Salipiger abyssi: one gene and its partner. The protein of the gene in region 1 binds, or shares a complex with, the protein of each later gene. Links are inferred from orthologs where the notes say so. Each region holds a gene or a part of one and is shown on either strand. Other genes may lie near its edges.

Region 1 (3,052 bases):
CATTGTTCATCGCCTCATAGGCCATGCCCGCCGACATCGCGCCATCGCCGATCACGGCAATCGCATCGCCCGCGCCGGTGTCGCAGACCCCGCCGAGATCGCGCGCCACGGCAAAGCCGAGCGCGGCGGAAATCGAGGTGGAGCTGTGGCCGGCGCCGAACGGATCGAAGGGGCTTTCGCTGCGCTTGGTAAAGCCCGAGAGCCCGTCTTTCTGGCGGATGGTCCGGATACGCTCGCGGCGCCCGGTGAGGATCTTGTGCGGATAGGCCTGATGGCTCACATCCCAGATGATCTTGTCGCGCGGCGTGTCGAACACCGCGTGCAGCGCCACGGTCAGCTCGACCACCCCAAGCCCGGCGCCGAGATGGCCGCCGGTTTCCGACACCGCCGAAATGGTCTCCGCCCGCAGCTCATGGGCGAGCTGATCCAGCTCGGCATCCGAGAAGCGTTTGAGATCGGCGGGAGTGGCGACCTTGTCGAGCAGCGGTGTTTGGGGCTTGTGAGGCATGGCGTCCCTTGGCACTCAGTTCCGGCGGGAGATAACGAAACGGGCGGCCTCCCGCAAGGTATCGGCCCGTTTACCATAGGGAGATAGGGCGTCGCAGGCCTCTGTCACAAGGGTTTGTGCACGCGCCTTTGCGCCGTCGAGCCCGAGCAGCGACACAAAGGTCGCCTTGCCGCGATCCGCATCCTTGCCGACCGCCTTGCCGACCGTCGCCGCGTCGCCCTCGACATCGAGAATGTCGTCGGCGATCTGGAAGGCGAGCCCGAGGCCCTGCGCATAGGCGGTGAGTGGTGCCAGATCGGCCTCAGCCAGCCGCGCGCCGGCCTCTGCCGACCACAGGATCAGCGCGCCGGTCTTGCCGGCCTGAAGGGCGGTGATCTCGTCCAGCGTGAGCGGCGTGGCGGTGCTTTCGGCGGCCATGTCCAGCGCCTGTCCCAGCACCATGCCGCGCGCCCCCGCCGCCCGCGCAAGGCTCAGCGTCAGATCGGCGCGCACCTCGGCGCGCTCATGGCAGCGCGGGTCCCCCAGCATCTCGAAACCGAGCGCCTGGAGCGCGTCGCCCGCCAGCACGGCGGTCGCCTCGTCCCATTTGCGATGCACCGTCGGCAGGCCCCGGCGCAGCGCGTCGTCGTCCATGCAGGGCAGATCGTCATGCACGAGGCTGTAGGCGTGGATCGCCTCGATGGCACAGGCGGGCCAGAGCGCCTGCGCCTGCGGTACCTCGTGCAGCCGGGCGCTTTCCAGCACCAGCCAGCCGCGCAGACCCTTGCCGCCGGTCACCGCGTAGCGCATCGCATGGGTCACCGGCAGATCGGCGAAACCGCTCAGCACCATGTCGAAATGGTCGGCCACGGCGCCTGCGCCGGCCTCCAGAGACTCGCTGAACATGGGGTGTCAGAGCCCTTCGGCGGCTTTCAGACCGGCGGGCTGGCCCTCGGCGTCTAGGGTGATCTGGGCGACCTTCTCCTCGGCGTCCTTGAGCTTTTTCTCGCAATGCGCCTTGAGCTTGGCGCCGCGCGTATAGAGGTCGATGGACTGATCCAGCGGCACCTCGCCGCGTTCGAGCTGGTTCACCACCTGTTCCAGCTCGGCCATGGCCTGCTCGAAACTCATCTCCTCGACCGGCGTGTCGCTCATTTTCCTGCCTCGATCAGTTCTTCCACATGCGCCTTGGCCGACGCGGCCAGCGCGGAAAGATCATAGCCGCCTTCCAGCAGGGAGACCACCCGCCCGCGCGCATGTTCCGCCGCGATCCGGCAGAGCTCGTGCGTGAGCCAGCGGAAATCCTCCGTCGACCAGGCGAGCTGCGCCAGCGGGTCGTCGCGATGCGCGTCGAAGCCGGCGGACATCACGATCAGGTTGGGCTTGAACGCGGCGAGCCGTGGAAAGGCGTCGCGCCGATAGGCGGCGCGCATCTCGTCGCCGCCGCTGCCCGGGGGCAGGGGGATGTTCAGCACATTGTCATGGCCGCCGCGCTCGGTGGCGGCGCCGCTGCCCGGCCAGAGCGGAAATTGCTGCGACGAGATCAGCAGCGCGCGCGGCTCGTCCCAAAGCAGATCCTGCGTGCCGTTGCCGTGATGCACGTCGAAATCCACCACCGCCACGCGTTCGATTCCGTGATGGTCGAGCGCGTATGTCGCCGCGAGCGCCGCGTTGCCGAACAGACAGAACCCCATGGGTTTCTCGCGCTCCGCATGGTGGCCGGGCGGGCGCGTGGCGCAGAAGGCATTCGCCACCTCGCGCGAGATCACCGCATCGACGGCGCGAATCGCCGCCCCCGCCGCGCGCCGCGCCGCCCGCATCGAGCCGGGCGACATCCAGGTGTCTTCGTCGAGCGGATGCTCGCCCGCTTCGGGCTCGGCAGCCTTGATGCGGTCGATATAGCGCTGCGGATGGACACGGGCGAGATCGGCATCGCTGGCCGGCGGTGCCGCCAGTCGCAAGAGATCGAGCGGGGCCAGCGCGTGCAGCACATGGTCGAGCCGGGCGACCTGCTCGGGATGGCCCGCCGGCGTGACGTGATCCAGGCAATCGGCGTGGGTGATCAGCGCGGTTGTCATGACGGAGCCTCCCCGACCTCAATCCACGACAGGATTCCGCGAATGCCGCGCCCGGGCAAGCCGCGATTTGCGGAGATTTGAGCCGCATTGCCCGGATCGCGCGGATCGGCCGAAAAAGCGGCGCTCAGTCGGGGGCGAGCATATATCCCGCGCCGCGCACGGTTTGCAGATAGCGCGGCTGTTTCGGATCGCTCTCGATCTTGCGGCGCAGCCGGGTGATCTGCACATCGACCGCACGCTCCTGCGCCTGGCCCTTGTCGCGGCCCAGCTCCTCCACCAGCTTGCCCCGGCTCAGCGCCTCGCCCGGGCGGGCGGAGAAAATCCGCATGAGCTGGCTTTCGGTGGCGGTGAGCCGCACCATGTCCTCGCCCTTCCACATCTCGCCGCGTTCGATGTCGTAGCGGATCGGGCCGAGGCTCAGCAGCTTGGGCGCGGCCTCGTCGGCGGTGGTCTCGGGCATGCGCCGCAGGATGGCGTTGATGCGCAG
Region 2 (3,047 bases), 1.6 Mb from region 1 along the record:
TGGCGATGTGATCTTCGTAGAACGCGCAGGTTTTGCAGTTGGCATGGGCCATCTCATGCACTCCTTCCATTCTGGATGAGGAATGACGGCTTGCTGGCGTACGTGCCTGGCGGAGTGCTGGGTGCGTGAGCTTGCTGGCGTCGAAAACGGGTATACGCCCGAGTCGCGCGCATGTCAAATAATTATTTAAAATCAAATAGTTGAGTAAATTTCTCACCCTTAAATACCTGACTCTTCCGCTCACGATCCGCCCGCGCCCCCTTTTCTCTTGCCGCGCGCTCTGGCAGGGTCGGGACATGCGTATCGTCTGTCTTTGCCTGCTGCTGCTTGCCCCGCTGCCACTGGCCGCGGCCCAGCCCATGTCGGCGGCGGAGTTCGAGCGCTATGTCACCGGCAAGACGCTCTATTTCGGCCTCGGCGGCACCGATTACGGGGTCGAGGAATACCTGCCCGGGCGCGAGGTGCGCTGGTCCTTTCTGGACGGCAGATGCAAGGACGGGTTCTGGTACGAAGAGGCGGGGATGATCTGCTTCGTCTATGACGACCAGCCGGCGCCGCAATGCTGGAGCTTTTTCCGCGAGGGCAACGGGCTGCGCGCGGTGTTCGAGAACGACCCGGCGAATACGGTGCTCTACGAGGCACGGCAGGACGATGAGCCGATGATGTGCCTAGGGCCCGAGGTCGGGGTCTGAGGGCGACCTTTGCCGTCGCGCGGGGCGCGCGACGTTTATTGAGTATTTTCAGAAAGATGAAAGGGGCCGGTCAGAACAGGCTGCCCTGCTCCGGCGCCTCCTTCGCCTTGCGCTTCGGGCGCGGCGCGGCGCCGCCCAAAGCCAGGCGACCGTCGGCGAATTCGATCTCGAGCCCGGCGGCGTCCTGCGCCTCGGTTTTGCGGGTGAGAATATGGCCCTCGCCGCTGCGCACCACCGCATAGCCGCGCGCGAGCGTGCCCTTGTAGCTCAGCGTCTCAAGCAGCCGGGACAGCCCGTCGAGCCGCTGGCGCGGGCTGTCGATGCGGCGCAGGCCGGCCTCGCCGAGCCGGGCGGAAAGCGCGTCGAGCCGGTCACGGCCCAGGGCGATCTCGCGGGTGATCGGGCGCAGCGACAGACGGTCGGTGCGGCGACCGAGCGATTCGCGGCCATGGGCGATGACGCGGGTCAGCAGCGAGGGGCGCAGCGCGCCGGCAACATCGGAAAGCGCCACCCGGCGCTGTTCGGTGCCACGGATGAGGCCGCGCGGCAGCCGGTCGGCCAGAAGATCGAGGCGCTGGCGCGGCGTGTCGAGCAGGGTCTCGGCGCGCGGCAGGGCGCGGGAGAGATCGCGCAGCCGCTGGCCGCGCAGCTCGATACGCTGGCCCATGGCGCGGGTCATGCGGCTGCCCGCCTCGCCGGTCCAGGAGAGCAGCTCCATGCGCACCGGCACGGCGATCTCGGCGGCGGCGGTGGGGGTGGGCGCGCGGCGGTCCGAGACATAGTCGATCAGCGTGGTGTCGGTCTCGTGCCCCACCGCCGAGATCAGCGGGATCTCCGAGGCGGCGGCGGCGCGGGCGACGATCTCTTCGTTGAAGCCCCAGAGATCCTCCACCGAGCCGCCGCCGCGCGCGACGATCAGAAGGTCGGGGCGCGGCATGGCGCCGCCGGGGGTGAGCGCGTTGAAGCCCTCGATGGCGCGGGCGACCTCGGGGGCGCAGCTCTTGCCCTGCACCGCCACCGGCCAGATCAGCACCTTGCGGGGAAACCGCTCGCGCAGCCGGTGCAGGATATCGCGGATCACCGCGCCCGAGGGCGAGGTCACCACGCCGATGATCTCGGGCAGATAGGGCAGCGGGCGCTTGCGTTCGGGGGCAAAGAGCCCCTCGGCCTGGAGCTGGGCCTTGCGTTTCTCCAGCATCGCCATCAGCGCGCCGAGCCCGGCCGGGCGGATGTCCTCGATGACGATCTGGTATTTCGACTGCCCCGGGAAGGTGGTGAGGCGGCCCGTGGCGATGACCTCCATGCCCTCCTCCGGCTGGGTCTCGAAGCGCGCGGCAACGCCCTTCCAGGCGACGCCGGAGATCACCGAGCGGTCGTCCTTGAGATCGAGATAGATATGGCCCGAGCGCGGCCGTGACACGCGCCCCACCTCGCCGCGCACCCGGACAAAGCCGAACTCGCCTTCGATCACGCGCTTGACCGCCCCGGAGAGCTCGGAGACCGAGAATTCCGGCGTGTTGCCGCTGTCGTCGTCGAGAAGATCCATGCCGCTGCGCCTCGCCTGTGGTTCGGGCGATGGTAACCGGCGCGACGGATGAGGGAAAGAGCCGGAGGGGGGGCGCGGGGGAGCTTGGCTCCCCCCGCGCCCCCCTCGACACCGACCTGGAGTTGCGGAATGCCGCAAGCGCCGCTAGAGACCTCGCAACGAGCGACGGGCACGGGCGAAAGGCGGCAGGACGATGAACATCCTCATTCTCGGCGGCGGCGGGCGCGAACATGCGCTGGCCTGGGCGGTGATGCAGAACCCCAAATGCGACAAGCTGATCGTGGCGCCGGGCAATGCCGGCATCGCGCAGATCGCCGAATGCGCCAAGCTCGATATCGAAGACGGCGGCGCGGTGGTGGAATTCGCCGGGGAAAACGCCATCGACCTGGTGATCGTCGGCCCCGAGGCGCCGCTCGCCGCCGGGGTTGCGGATGCGCTGCGCGACGCGGGCTTTCCGGTCTTCGGGCCGTCGCAGGAGGCGGCGCGGCTGGAGGCCTCGAAGAGTTTCACCAAGGAGATCTGCGACGCGGCGGGTGCGCCGACGGCGGGCTACGGGCATTTCACCGATGCGGAGAGCGCCAAGGCCCATGTGCGGGCCGAGGGCGCGCCGATCGTGGTCAAGGCCGACGGCCTGGCCGCCGGCAAGGGGGTGATCATCGCCGAGACCGTGGCCGAGGCCGAGGCCGCCATCGACGACATGTTCGGCGGCGCCTTTGGCGGCGCGGGCGCCGAGGTGGTGATCGAGGAGTTCATGACCGGGGAAGAGGCGTCTTTCTTCCTGCTGGTCGACGGCGAGGACGTGCTGCCCA

What was found. Proteins that work in one complex are often made in the same cells at the same time.
Region 2: the proteins of Ga0080574_RS15770 (region 1) and xseA are in contact, whole or in part, in a cryo-EM structure (PDB 8TXR), measured with the Escherichia coli proteins. The link is inferred for Salipiger abyssi from one-to-one orthologs.

The regions. Positions count from the first base shown.
Region 1 is NZ_CP015093.1:2,519,683-2,522,734, forward strand. The notes cover bases 22-2,970. They hold Ga0080574_RS15770 (exodeoxyribonuclease VII small subunit), read right to left. Parts: upstream 1,643-2,970; coding sequence 1,400-1,642; downstream 22-1,399. Other genes in these bases: dxs (1-deoxy-D-xylulose-5-phosphate synthase), read right to left, coding at 22-508; Ga0080574_RS15765 (polyprenyl synthetase family protein), read right to left, coding at 524-1,393; Ga0080574_RS15775 (histone deacetylase family protein), read right to left, coding at 1,639-2,565; Ga0080574_RS15780 (response regulator), read right to left, coding at 2,690-2,970. Outside these bases: more of dxs, read right to left, coding at 1-21; more of Ga0080574_RS15780, read right to left, coding at 2,971-3,052. UniProt on the Escherichia coli protein: Bidirectionally degrades single-stranded DNA into large acid-insoluble oligonucleotides, which are then degraded further into small acid-soluble oligonucleotides.
Region 2 is NZ_CP015093.1:4,103,670-4,106,716, forward strand. Bases 1-2,944 are described here. They hold xseA (exodeoxyribonuclease VII large subunit), read right to left. Parts: upstream 2,239-2,944; coding sequence 763-2,238; downstream 1-762. Other genes in these bases: Ga0080574_RS23500 (hypothetical protein), read right to left, coding at 1-52; Ga0080574_RS23505 (hypothetical protein), read left to right, coding at 297-692; purD (phosphoribosylamine--glycine ligase), read left to right, coding at 2,432-2,944. Outside these bases: more of purD, read left to right, coding at 2,945-3,047. UniProt on the Escherichia coli protein: Bidirectionally degrades single-stranded DNA into large acid-insoluble oligonucleotides, which are then degraded further into small acid-soluble oligonucleotides.